DNA from 4 places in the Paenibacillus sp. LX16 genome. Region 2 is predicted to be linked to each of the others. Evidence: predicted binding sites of a transcription regulator. Region 2 holds the regulator's gene; each other region holds the start of a gene.
What was found. The regulator Rex, encoded in region 2, represses fermentation and respiration genes when NADH is low (regulators of the CRP and FNR family bind a similar motif). The targets are predictions, from matches to a motif close to TTGTGAAATATTTCACAA.
Positions count from the first base shown of each region.

Region 1: the regulator Rex is predicted to act here: its motif matches at 1,929-1,946, upstream of nirB (nitrite reductase large subunit NirB).
Region 3: the regulator Rex is predicted to act here: its motif matches at 2,156-2,173, upstream of T3H97_RS22000 (cytochrome ubiquinol oxidase subunit I).
Region 4: the regulator Rex is predicted to act here: its motif matches at 1,373-1,390, upstream of T3H97_RS04130 (DoxX family membrane protein).

Region 1 covers NZ_CP141152.1:689,674-692,888, reverse strand. The annotation lists gene nirB (nitrite reductase large subunit NirB) at 1-1,822, opposite strand, end outside; gene T3H97_RS03095 (spore germination protein) at 2,166-3,215, shown strand, end outside.
Region 2 covers NZ_CP141152.1:3,364,931-3,368,145, reverse strand. The annotation lists gene dinG (ATP-dependent DNA helicase DinG) at 1-1,105, shown strand, start outside; gene T3H97_RS14730 (redox-sensing transcriptional repressor Rex) at 1,150-1,803, shown strand; gene T3H97_RS14725 (amidohydrolase) at 1,790-3,091, shown strand; gene T3H97_RS14720 (cell wall elongation regulator TseB-like domain-containing protein) at 3,129-3,215, shown strand, end outside.
Region 3 covers NZ_CP141152.1:4,882,666-4,885,880, forward strand. The annotation lists gene cydB (cytochrome d ubiquinol oxidase subunit II) at 1-692, opposite strand, end outside; gene T3H97_RS22000 (cytochrome ubiquinol oxidase subunit I) at 679-2,085, opposite strand; gene T3H97_RS22005 (response regulator transcription factor) at 2,492-3,215, opposite strand, start outside.
Region 4 covers NZ_CP141152.1:913,685-916,899, forward strand. The annotation lists gene T3H97_RS04125 (dioxygenase family protein) at 1-646, shown strand, start outside; gene T3H97_RS04130 (DoxX family membrane protein) at 749-1,267, opposite strand; gene T3H97_RS04135 (DUF3048 domain-containing protein) at 1,517-2,611, shown strand; gene T3H97_RS04140 (DUF47 domain-containing protein) at 2,800-3,215, shown strand, end outside.

The sequences.
Region 1 (3,215 bases), 2.7 Mb from region 2:
GGACACCGATCAAATCAAGCCGCTGTCCTCCTGTTACTTTAACGACCTTAACGTTGTATTTAAGAGAAACATCTGCTATCTTCTTCAAATCTTCTGGGGTCGTTACACCGCCGTACATTCTAGGAACAACTGTAAACGTTCCATCCTTTTGAATGTTTGCGTGCAATCGCTCATTTACAAAACGGGAATCCCCCTCATTTTCATAGGTATCCGGGTTAATCATTCCCAGATAGTAATTCAGCGCCGGCCGGCATTTGGAGCAACCTTCATCATTATGCCAACCCAGTACATTCATAACTTCACGTGTTGTTGTCAGCCCTTTGGTTTTGATCGCTTCCACAATCTCGTCCCGGCTCAATGTTGTGCAGCCACATATTCCTTGTTTGGCTGACGTCTTGAAGCTGTCTCCAAGAACATATTGTAGAATCTGCTCCACGACCGGCTTACATCCTCCACAGGAGCGCGTTGCTCCGGTACATGCTTTAATTTCATCGACTGTAGTCAGTCCATTTTCATTAATTGCATCAACAATGGCCTTTTTAGTTACACCGTTACAGCCACACACAATTTCATCATCGGCCATCGTTTCAGCGGATGATGTTTTCGACCCGTGATTGCTGCATCCAGTACCCATGAGCTGTCCATATATTTCATCTGTCATCAATGTTTGCTGACGCACATATTTTTGAAGACTAGCAGATTCGCTCACATCGCCAAACAGTACAGTTCCAACAATCTTATTTTCACGAAGCAGCACTTTTTTGTAGGTGCGCTTCCACTCATCCTTTGCAACAATCACCGTATGTTCAGGCTGGGTTATGAATTCGCCAGCTGAGAAAACATCCACCCCTGAAATTTTGAGCTTGGTGGAAACCACCGATCCCATATAACCTTCAGTTTCCGCGCCTGCCAAATGTTTGGCAATGACACTTCCCTGCTCAAACAGCGGAGCTACCAGACCATAACAGATTCCGCGGTGTTCAACACATTCCCCTACAGCATATACATCCGGCACAGAGGTTCTCATCAAATCATCGACTACAATACCACGGTTCGTTTCCATACCACTTTGCACAGCTACCTGAATATTAGGCTTGATCCCAACTGCCATAACGACCAAATCCGCTTCCAGCTCGCTTCCGTTTGAAAACCGCAATCCTTGTACCCGATCTTGACCGTACACCTCCAAAGTTTGCATTTGCATAGCAAACTTGATTCCCTGGCGTTCTAGTTCTGCTTTTAGCATCGCAGAGGCTTCCCGGTCCAGCTGACGTTCCATCAAATCCTCCATTAAATGAACGACCGTAACATCCATACCCAGGTTGACCAAGCCTTTAGCTGCTTCCAGCCCTAACAGACCTCCACCAATTACAGCTGCCTTTTTAAAGGTCTTCGCCGCCTCAAGCATTGTCGAGCAATCGGCGATATCTCGGAAACCAATGACACCCGGTAATTCTTTACCCGGAATAGGCAGAATAAACGATTGTGAGCCAGTAGCCACCAAAGCCACATCATAATCAATTTCCAGTCCGTCTTCGGTGTGAATCTTCTTGTTCTCACCGTCGATGCTTTTCACCATTTTTCCTGTATATAAAGTAATCCCTTGATCCGCGTACCATTGCAAATCGTTCAGTATGATATCATCAATCGTTTTACTACCTTCCAATACATAAGAGAGCATGATCCTGTTATAGTTCGGATGCGGCTCATTTCCCAAGACTGTAATTTCATACTTATCCGTTAATTTTAAAATTTGTTCGACCGTATTGATACCAGCCATCCCGTTCCCTATAACCACAAGTTTCTGTTTACTGTTTATCATATACCGGTTCCTCCATTCATTCGACGATACTTCCTATCCGACGACATCTCCTACGTTCCTATGAATACTGCTTATGCTTCTATTCTAATACAGCAGATAGAGCTATATGTGACTAGAATCACAATGTAGTTAAAATTAAGAATGTTTAGGGATTTCCCTATTCCGTTTCAAGGGATAACGGTATGAGCAAGAAATCAAATTTCATAATATTAAATACATCACTTGCCCTATTCATCGAACGAATCTTTCCAATTCATGTGTAAATACAGCCTTTATAAGGAATACTTTATGGACAAGTTGCTTCTGAAGGGGAAATGAATTGAATCGTTTGGAGGTGGTCGTCATGTGGTCTAAAATAATTTCTTATATTCCAAGCTGGAGTACGCTCTTTCAAGCAGGCCTCGCGTTGATTATTCCTTTAGGGATTTATTATATAAACACCTCGATTTATTCGTTTGTTGGCAGTAAGGGGGCACAATCCAAACATTCTTCTGATCGTCCGCTTTCCGACGAACAAAACGAAGGCCACGCTGATCAGCAGCATGCACCAAGCTCCAAAATTACAGGGAATTTTGATTCCGATTTAAAGTCGATCCGAGAGGCTATAGGCGAAAATAGTGATGTGCATTTTCGTGAGTTTGTAGTAAAGAAATATCATGTTCGGTCCGTGTTAGTCTTCATAGAAGGTATGCAGGATGAAAAGCTTATGAGCAAGCAGGTATTGGAGGTCTTGATGTACGAGGGCCAGCAGGACCCACAGCGCCCACAGGAACAGCAGGAAAGTATAAGTAACACCTTTATAAAAGAAAACTTGATGCCACTTACGCAAATTAGTGAAGTTGCTGATATGGAGGACCTGCAGGAGTCTATACTTTTAGGCCATACTGCCTTATTAATTGAAGGAATGAAGGGAGCACTGCTGGTGGGCTCGCCCAATGGCGCCATTCGCTCCGTCAATGAACCAACCTCTGAAGCATTGCTTCGGGGGCCCCGAATCGGTTTTACGGAGGTATTAAGTGAAAATACTTCGATGCTTCGACGCCAGGGCTTAAACAAAAGTTTGGAGATGAAGAAATTCCAAGTGGGAAGCCGAATCAAAAAAGATCTGATTGTCGCGTATATAAAGGATATTGTGAATCCAGATCTCCTCGAAGAAGTAAACCGCAGAATTTCAAAGATAGACATGGATTTTTTGGCTGAATCCGGTTATGTGGAGCAACTCATTGAAGACAATTATTTAAGTCCGTTCCAGCAGGTTCACAACACAGAGCGACCCGACCGTGTCATTAATGCATTGTTGGAAGGAAGAATAGCCATTTTGCTGGACGGGACTCCCTTTGCACTTATTGTCCCGGTGACCTTCAGTATGCTGCTTCAATCTCCCGAAGACTAT
Region 2 (3,215 bases):
AAATCAGCTATATGTAACGATGAGTGAAATTTTGCGCAAGGGCGACAAGCTGATGCTGGACGTCAAGGAAGAACATGACGATTATGCGGCGGATAGCCTTATTACAGATATCACGGGTCTGCTCAAGGATCTGGCGGGGATTCGAGAAAATTTGCGCTTTTTTATGCGACTCGATGATGAAACAACCGTATACTGGCTCGAAGCGAGTGGGCAATTCCGCAGTAAATCATTACAATTTTATGCGGTGCCCGTCGATGTGAGCCGCCAGTTGAAAGAAATGTTTTTTGACAAAAAAAGAAGCATTATTCTGACGTCTGCTACCTTATCGGTAGATAAGTCGTTTCAGTACATGATCGATCAGCTCGGCTTGCAGGAGGCCGCAGATCAAGAGCGGCTGATGACTTCGCAGCTCCCGTCACCCTTTAATTACAGGGATCAGGTGTTGCTGGTCATTCCACGGGATTTCCCAAGCGTGAAGGGCAGTGTAGGAGATGCACACTTTGTAGATATGCTCGTTAGCTCTCTAGGAGCGACTGCTCAGGCGACGCGGGGGAGAATGCTCGTTCTGTTTACTTCCTATCGGATGCTCCGGCAAGTGTATGAGCCGCTCAAAGAGGTCTTAGCATCCAGCGAAATTACTGTGCTGGGACAAGGTATGGACAGTGGGAGTCGCAGCAAGCTAACCCGCCGTTTTCAGGAAGCCAAAGCTTCTGTATTACTCGGAACCAGCAGCTTCTGGGAAGGCGTCGATATTCCGGGGAAGGCTCTGACTTGTCTGGCCATTGTTCGCTTGCCGTTTCAACCGCCGAATCACCCGTTGCTGGAGGCAAAAAGCGAGCTGCTCCAGCAGCAGAAGAAGAATCCATTTATGAAGCTGTCTGTACCACAAGCGGTCATTCGCTTCAAACAGGGATTTGGTCGGTTGGTTCGTACAGCGAGCGACCACGGGGTCGTTATCGTTTACGATACGCGTGTGATCGAATCCTATTACGGAAAGCACTTTTTGTACTCGTTACCGGGACCAAAAATGGAGCATATGCCATCGGAGCAAATGGTGCCCCGCATCGCCGAATGGCTCCAATCCGCCCCGGAGACCGAGGCATAACGGACGGACACTAAGTATGTTCGTTACAATTAGGGGGAGCAAGTATGAAATCAGATAAAATTTCAGAGGCTGTCGTACGGAGGTTACCCGTATATTTACGTTATCTGAATGCACTTCACAAACGGGAGGTGGCTACGGTCTCTTCTCAAGAGTTGGGGCAGAGGCTAGATTTGAACCCGGCCCAAATCCGTAAAGATCTCGCCTATTTTGGAGATTTTGGTCGGAAGGGTATAGGTTATGATGTTTCTTATCTAATTGAGAAAATACGCCATATCCTGAAAATCGATCAGCAAATTAATGTAGTATTGGTCGGAGCGGGTAATCTGGGGCAAGCCCTTTCGAATTATAACGCTTATTTAAAAGACAATATGAAGATTGTAGCGGTATTTGATGCGTTTCCGGATAAGGTAGGGACCAAGATCAATACATTGGTCGTGCAACCGATGGATGAACTGGAAGCGACTGTGAAAGAAAAAAACATTCGAATCGGGATTATTACCGTACCTGATTTTGAAGCACAGCACGTGGCTGACAGGCTTATTGAGAGCGGAATTGGAGCGATCCTGAACTTTGCACCGACTACTCTCAAGGCACCGGCCAACATTCGGATTCATGCCACAGACTTTACAACTGATTTGCTTAGCCTCGCTTATTATTTGGAGGACGGAAAGGAAGAAACACAATATGACAGTGAATAAATGGATGATTAAAAACGGCTTTTTTGCCGTAAATGGACCAGAAGTTGGGGTAATCCATGGTTTTATGATTGTGGAGGATAGCCGCATTACTTACATTGGCGAGACTTTGCCTGCCGGTGAGGAAGAGACGGAAGCGATCGATGGTAAGGGGCTTTTGTTTTTACCTGGTCTGATTAATACTCATGGTCATGCGGCGATGTCTCTGCTGCGTGGGCATGGAGATGACTTGGCACTTCAAGTATGGCTTCAGGAAAAAATGTGGCCTATGGAAGCCAAGTTTACATCTACCGACGTGTACTGGGGTACGTCCTTGTCTGTGCTGGAAATGCTGAAAGGTGGTACAACGACCTTCCTGGACATGTACGATCATATGGATGAGGTGGCTCGTGTAGCTGAAGAGTCAGGTATTCGTGCAAGTCTGATGCGTGGAGCAATTGGACTATGTTCGGAGGAAGAACAGCGAATCAAGCTGGCTGAGGCCGTGACTTTTGCGCGTAACTGGCATGGTAAAGCAGACGGGCGTATTACAACGATGATGTCACCGCATGCGCCATACACCTGTCCACCTGCGTTTATTGAAAAATTCGTACAAGCTGCGCATGATCTGGATTTGCCGCTGCATACGCACATGTCTGAGACGATCGCCGAAGTGGAGCAAAACGTACGCGACTACGGTTTGCGTCCAGTTGCACATTTGGATAAGCTTGGATTTTTCTCCCGTCCTTCGCTTGTTGCCCATGGCGTTCATTTGAACGACGAAGAAATAGCTTTACTGGCTGAACGTGGTGTAGCGGTTTCGCACAACCCAGGTAGCAACTTGAAGCTGGCAAGTGGTGTGGCAAGAGTGCCTGAATTGCTGCGTGCAGGGGTTACCGTTTCTCTCGGAACGGATGGTCCTGCCAGTAATAATAACCTGGATATGTTCGAGGAAATGCGTCTGGCAGCACTTATTCACAAGGGTGTATCTGGTGACCCTACGGCAGTTCCTGCGAGTGAAGCGCTGCGTCTGGCAACAGAATACGGTGCAAAGTCAATTGGTTTAAAAGAAGTAGGAGCGTTGGCAGCAGGCAACAAGGCTGACTTTATCGCGCTGGATCTGAATCAGGCACATTTCTTGCCGCGTACAGATCTTATTTCCCATGCGGTATACTCTGCAAGCGCCAAAGACGTGGCTCACGTATGGGTAGACGGTCGTCAGGTTGTGAAAAACGGCGAATGCCTGACTATGGACGAGGAACGTATCAAACATGAGGCACAAGCCGCCTTTGAAGGGCTGCTGTCGCGCTAATTCAGGTGTCACATCCCCTTAGAGAGGAAGCACGGGTTTGAAAAATAAGAAAAAGTGGATAGCGGTCGCCATTTTGGCCGTGATACTGATCCTGGTCAGCATTTTCTGGTATTATTCCTATGTT
Region 3 (3,215 bases), 1.5 Mb from region 2:
GCAGCATACATAAAGGGACCGCGACGTGCAAATAAATCCGTTGTAAAATAAGTTCCTACCACCATGCCCGCGAGTAAAATGCCCAATACCGGAAGAAACTTGGATGCGATCACACGAGAGCGATCCCGTACTTCTCCAATCGTCCGCAGGGAAATAAATGTCAACCCGTGCATTAGGCACATTCCGACCACTGTCAGTCCAATCCATACGGTGTATGCATTGAACACATCTGAAAATCCAGCTTTCAAATCCATGTTTTGCTGAATAGGTACACCTTTCACCAAAGCCGCAAAAGCCATACCGAACAGCATCGGCGGTAGAAAGCTGCCAATCAGAATGCAGGCATCCCACGTTCCTGTCCACCATTTCCCTTCAGCCTTGCCGCGGAACTCAAAAGAAACTCCACGCAAGATCAAACCTAGCAAAATAAAGACAAATACCAGATAATATCCGCTGAACATGGTTGCATAAAAATGTGGGAAAGCGGCAAACATCGCACCTGCTGCTGTAATCAGCCACACTTCGTTGGCATCCCAGAATGGACCAATCGTATTGATCATCAAACGTTTTTGTTGGTCATTACGCGGCACCAATCCTGTGGCCATTCCTACGCCAAAATCAAAGCCTTCCAGAAAAAAGAAGCCAGTAAACAGCACAGCAATCAATAGGAACCATAAATCATTTAGCGACAATGGTGTCACCCCCTTGAGCAAAAGGATCATGAATTACCGTTTGTTGATGCGGCTCAATATCTGGACCTTTGCGAGCCGTACGGTAAAACAGAAACGCCAGCACACCTGTTAAAATTAAATACAATGTGGTAAATGAGATGAACGAGAACAGCACTTCTCCAGCCACAACAGTAGGCGAAACAGAATCTTTCGTTTGAAGCAGACCAAATACAGTCCACGGTTGGCGACCTATTTCAGTCATGACCCAACCTGAAGTATTCCCAATGAATGGAAGGGATATCCCCCATATCATAAGACGGAAGAACCAGCGATGTGAACCTTCCAACTTTTTACGGAACGTCAGGTAAGCTCCATATAAAGCGAGTGCAATCATGCCACATCCCGCCGCAATCATAATGCGGAAGCTCCAGAACGTGGTACGTACTGGCGGGATATAATCACCCGGACCATAGGTTTTTTCATATTGGGCTTGCAGCTCATTCATACCAGGCACAGAGCCGGTAAATTTACTATAGGATAGGAAACTCAAAGCAAAAGGAACTTTAATCTCAAAGGTATTTTCCTTTTTTCCAGGATCAATCCATGCGATAACTGTCCAAGGAGCGGGGTCACCGCTGTTCTCCCATAAGCCCTCACTGGCAGCCATCTTCATCGGTTGTGTTTTCACCAAATATTGAGCCTGTCCATGACCAAACAAAGGAATAGCAATGGCACTGATTAAGGCAACAATAATACTCAATTTAAAAGAAGGTTTAAAAAAGTCCATATTCTTTTTTTGCATCAGCTTCCATGCACTGATACCCGCGATCAGAAATGCCCCCGTTGCAAAAGCAGCAAACAATGTATGTGGGAATTCCCATAGCAGTTGTTCGTTCGTTAGCAGAGCAGCAAAATCTTTCATTTCTGCACGTCCATTTTGAATCTCATATCCTACTGGACGCTGCATGAATGAATTAGCAGCTAGAATCCACAATGCCGATAACATCGTACCGATCGATACCAACCACATACAGATTAAATGGACCGTTTTGGACAATCTTTCCCAACCAAATACCCATAATCCGATAAAGGTCGATTCCAGGAAAAATGCAAGCAACGCTTCAATCGCCAGCGGCGTACCGAATACATCACCGACAAAACGGGAAAAGTCCGACCAGTTCATCCCGAACTGGAATTCTTGCAAAATCCCGGTGACTACGCCCAGTGCAAAGTTAATCAGCAGAAACGTTCCCCAGAATTGAGCCATTTTTTTGTACAAGTCATTTTTCTTGATAACATACATAGTCTCCATAATTGCCACCAATAACGACAATCCAATGGAGATCGGCACATAAACAAAGTGAAGAATCGTTGTGGTTGCGAACTGCAACCGTGCCAAGTCCAATACGTCCATGATGTTGCTCCTCCCCCTGCACTTCTCTTAACAATGTTTTATAGTGTCTGTAATCTGAAGTCTTCTACATTTGTGATAGTATTCACATTCTTACATATGCAGCGGTCATTTTTTAGAAAAATGACTCACTCAACTACCTTCACCATGGTTATCATGATCCGGCTTCAGATTATCCCCATTATATAGAATAAAATTAAATGAAATAGAATCGAAAATGTGAACATCGTGTCAAAGCTGTGTCATAATGGTGGCGATTTGATGAAAACGCCCTAAACTCCATAATAAATGTGACATTTTCGATTGATCTATCCATTTTTTCACTATAAAAAAGAGCCTCTCTTCGTTCGGAGGTTGTACCTCCGACATCTGTAAGAGAGACTTCATAGCGTTAAACCTAGGGATTCTATCAACAGCCATCTGTTCCTCCGTTCTTTTGAACCCGATTACGGTAAGAGGAAGGTGACATTCCAGCATACTTTTTAAATTTACTATGAAAATAATCTGCATTCGCATATCCCACGCGTTCCGCCACCTGGTGTACCTTAATTCCTTGTGCAAGCAATTCCCTTGCTCGCTCAATCCTCACCTTATCCAGGTAGGCATTAAAGGCCTCTCCCGTATGACTTTTGAACAGTTTGCCCAAATAGCCACTATTGTAATTGAACATATCTGCCAGTAACTCCAGTCGCAAATTTTCATCATAATGACTATGTATAAAGTCAATCATTTGTTTCATGATGATGCCCTTGCCACCAGATTCAGTCTGGCCAATCCATTGCAACACATGCTCCAGCGAGTGATCCACCAGCTCGCCTAACGTGGAATAAGCATATACATCGGTTATAAAGCTGGAGTGCTCCTCCAGCACGGTTCGGCTGTGATCCTGTGCGGCTGCATACTTGTTCAACGCCAGTGTGAATGTTTGGGCGAACGCCGCCTTGATTGCAGATTCTGTGCGATAAATCCGTGGAAATTGGCCTTCCATTTCCTTAATGACACGGGTTGCAGCTTCACTATTAGCCATATCTAGCGCATAGTACAGCTTTTCTGCATAACGTATGGGATCATCTGTGGCACTATCAGACGCCCCACTCCTTTCAGTCTCGACTGTCTCCAATTCGTGTAGGTCT
Region 4 (3,215 bases), 2.5 Mb from region 2:
CGATCAATGTATTGGCGCGGATGATCAGCATGCAGCGTTGCACGATTTCTATGGCTTTCCCGAAGAAATGTACTCAATCGATTACCCTGCACCAGGCGATCCAAAGCTGTATGAGGAGATAGAGCATCTGTTCAGTCAGCATAACTTGTTCCACCAGCCGGTTCGGAACCGAGGACTGGATCATGGAGCATGGGTGGTTTTGCGGCATATATATCCTGATGCGGACATACCGGTCGTACCCTTATCCATTGATTCTCGGCGCGCTCCCCAGGAGCAATACGAGATTGGACGGATGTTGGCGCCGTTGCGAGAACAAGGGATTTTGATTATCGGTAGCGGTGGATTGGTCCACAACTTGCGGACACTCAAGCAGACGAGTGAGCCAGCTGATTGGGCCGTTCAATATGATGACTGGATTGCACAGCAGCTTCAAGACTGGAATTTGCGTCACCTATTCCAATATGACAAGAAGGCTCCATATGCCAAACAGGCGGTACCTTCTTATGGAATAGAGCATTTTTCACCTTTGTTTTATGCGATGGGGGCTGCGGATCATGAGCGCTCCGCGCGTAAGCTTTTTCAATCGTATGTCCTTGGCTCGTTAAGTCTCAATTGTTGGGCTTTTGGTCAAGAAAGTGATACGTAAATGTAAAAAAAGAACTTCCGAATCCACATGGTGTGGGAATGGAAGTTCTTTTGTGTATTTTGCGTCTTCAATTAATTAGAAGGCACGTTCTTTTTAGCCAGTTTAAGCTATTTTTCGACTAGGGTCCGCTGGAAAGGTATCTTTATTTTTACCAAACAGTCCACGCAGGAGGGGCAGTACCCAACGGTCAAAGCCAATTCTTCCGGCATTTGCACCAGCAACTACAAGGAAGATTTCAAACAGCAGGTAGATTGCATTGGTACTTACTGTACCCGAGAACAGGAACGAGAAGTTCATAACCATGGCCATCAAAGCAGCCAGTGTAGTCAATGTACCGAGAAGCAGGCCAACCCCGACCAAGAACTCACCCAATGGGATCAGGACGTTGAACAAACCTACATTTGGCAGGGCAAAGGCTTCCAGGAACGATCCCCACCAGCCTTGTACAGCGGGATGGTCTCCACCTGTTTTAGCAATGGCCCCCGAGATAAATCCGCCTGCATCGAATCCACCTGTCAGCTTTTCAAGTCCGTGGGTCATCCATTCATACCCTAGATAAACCCGTACTACAGTCAGCAACCACATTGCGACTTTGTTTTCACGTAACCAGCTGTTAAACATTCAAACCACTCCTCTTTCTTAATCTATAATGTTGGTTGTATTTCATTTTGTTGGGGATGATCATCTTTGCTACACCTTTATTGTAGTAGGTTCAGTTACAGTTATTTGTGATAAAAATCACAAAGTCTAAATATTTTTTAAATTTTAATGTCTTCAGATAAGTATTCTATAGAGTGGTCATGCTTCAATCAAGACAAAAACAGGAAATAAAGCTTATAATGAGAAAAATAACTAAGTGGAGGGATGAACTTGTCCGGGCCCATTTCCCAACGAAATCATTGGTTTCGTGTGATGGCCTCAGCTCTGTTATGCATGACGCTGATGTCTTGTTCTGCTATGTCCAATACGGGTGAATCTGAATCCGTTCCCCAACTGACCAAGCAAGAAACAGAGAAGGAGGCACTTGAACCGCCGAAGGAGCAGTCTATTCCGGCATTTACAGCTCCGCTCACCGGTCTTCCGGTGGAGCAGCCAGTTTTGGAGCGACCGCTCGCTGTCATGATCAATAATGCTCCGGCTGCACGTCCACAGGCAGGACTTAGCCAAGCAGACATGGTATATGAAGTTCTTGCAGAAGGCGGGATTACACGTCTGGTCGCTTTTTTCCAAAGTCATGGCGGAGATGTAAAGATCGGACCGGTCCGTAGCATTCGGCCGTATTTGATTGAGCTGGGCGAAACCTATGGTGCGTTGCCGATACACGCAGGGGGAAGCACAGATGCCTATGCGATTTTACAGCAGCAGCGGAAGGAACATCTGGATGAGATTTCAAATGGAGGGGCTTACTTCTGGCGAAGCAAAGATCGTCGTCCTCCACATAATTTATACACAGACGTGAACAGAGTGCGCAAAGGAAGCGATAGTAAAGGGTATGCCAAGCAGACGGACGTTCCAGTATATTCTTACCTTAAATCCGGTGAAACCCCAGTTATGGTGGACGAGACAGCAGCATCTTTACAAATCCGGTTTTTGCTTAAAAGCTATCGGGTATCTTATACCTATGATCCAGCAAATCAACAATATAAGCGTTTTGTGAACGAAAAGTCACATGTGGATCAAAATAATAACCAACAGCTCTCAGCAGCCAATGTTATTGTAATGAGCGCTAGACATCGAACGCTGGATGATGTAGGCAGATTAAGTGTTGAGCTGGACGGTAGCGGAGAGGCCATGGTGTTTCAACAAGGACAGTTAATACAGGCTGAGTGGCAGCATACACCAGGCGATGCGATTCGTTTTATGAAAAATGGGGTTGAAATCCCGTTAACGCCAGGTACATCCTATATACATGTGGTACCTGCAGATACTTCACTAAAGGAACATGTAACCATAGAAGCAAATTAGAAAACGAAATACACCTTTTTAGGAAAAAATTGTCGGATAATGACCTTCCATGTCGGGCACTGTATACGTATGTCATGAAATTTGCTTTTACAAACATTACAAAAACATTGATGAGTGTGATAAGATAGCAAAGGTTGTCTATTGCAGTCGAAACAGGTTGCGGATATTTTCGTAAAGGGGTAATCGTTATGAGATTGAAGAAAAAGGATATATTCTTCGAGACGTTGGAAAATATGGCAGATACGATCGTGCAAGCAGCCGATTATTTTGCCCAACATACTTCAAATCTTCAAGATGTGACTTTGTTTACAAATGAAATGAAGAAGTATGAAAATAAGTGTGATGATTACACACACACGATTATTACTGAGCTGAACAAGACCTTCATTACGCCGTTGGAACGCGACGACATCATGGAACTGACAACAACCATGGATGATGTGTTGGACGGTCTTGAAGCGACGGCTTCCCGTTTTTATATGTACAACATTACGGAGCCGGACGAGTATATTGTGCAGTTCGCTGATATTCTGCGTCAATCAGCTTACGAAATTCAGAAAGCTGTACATTTGCTTTCACAGAAAAAATTGCTGGCCATACGTGA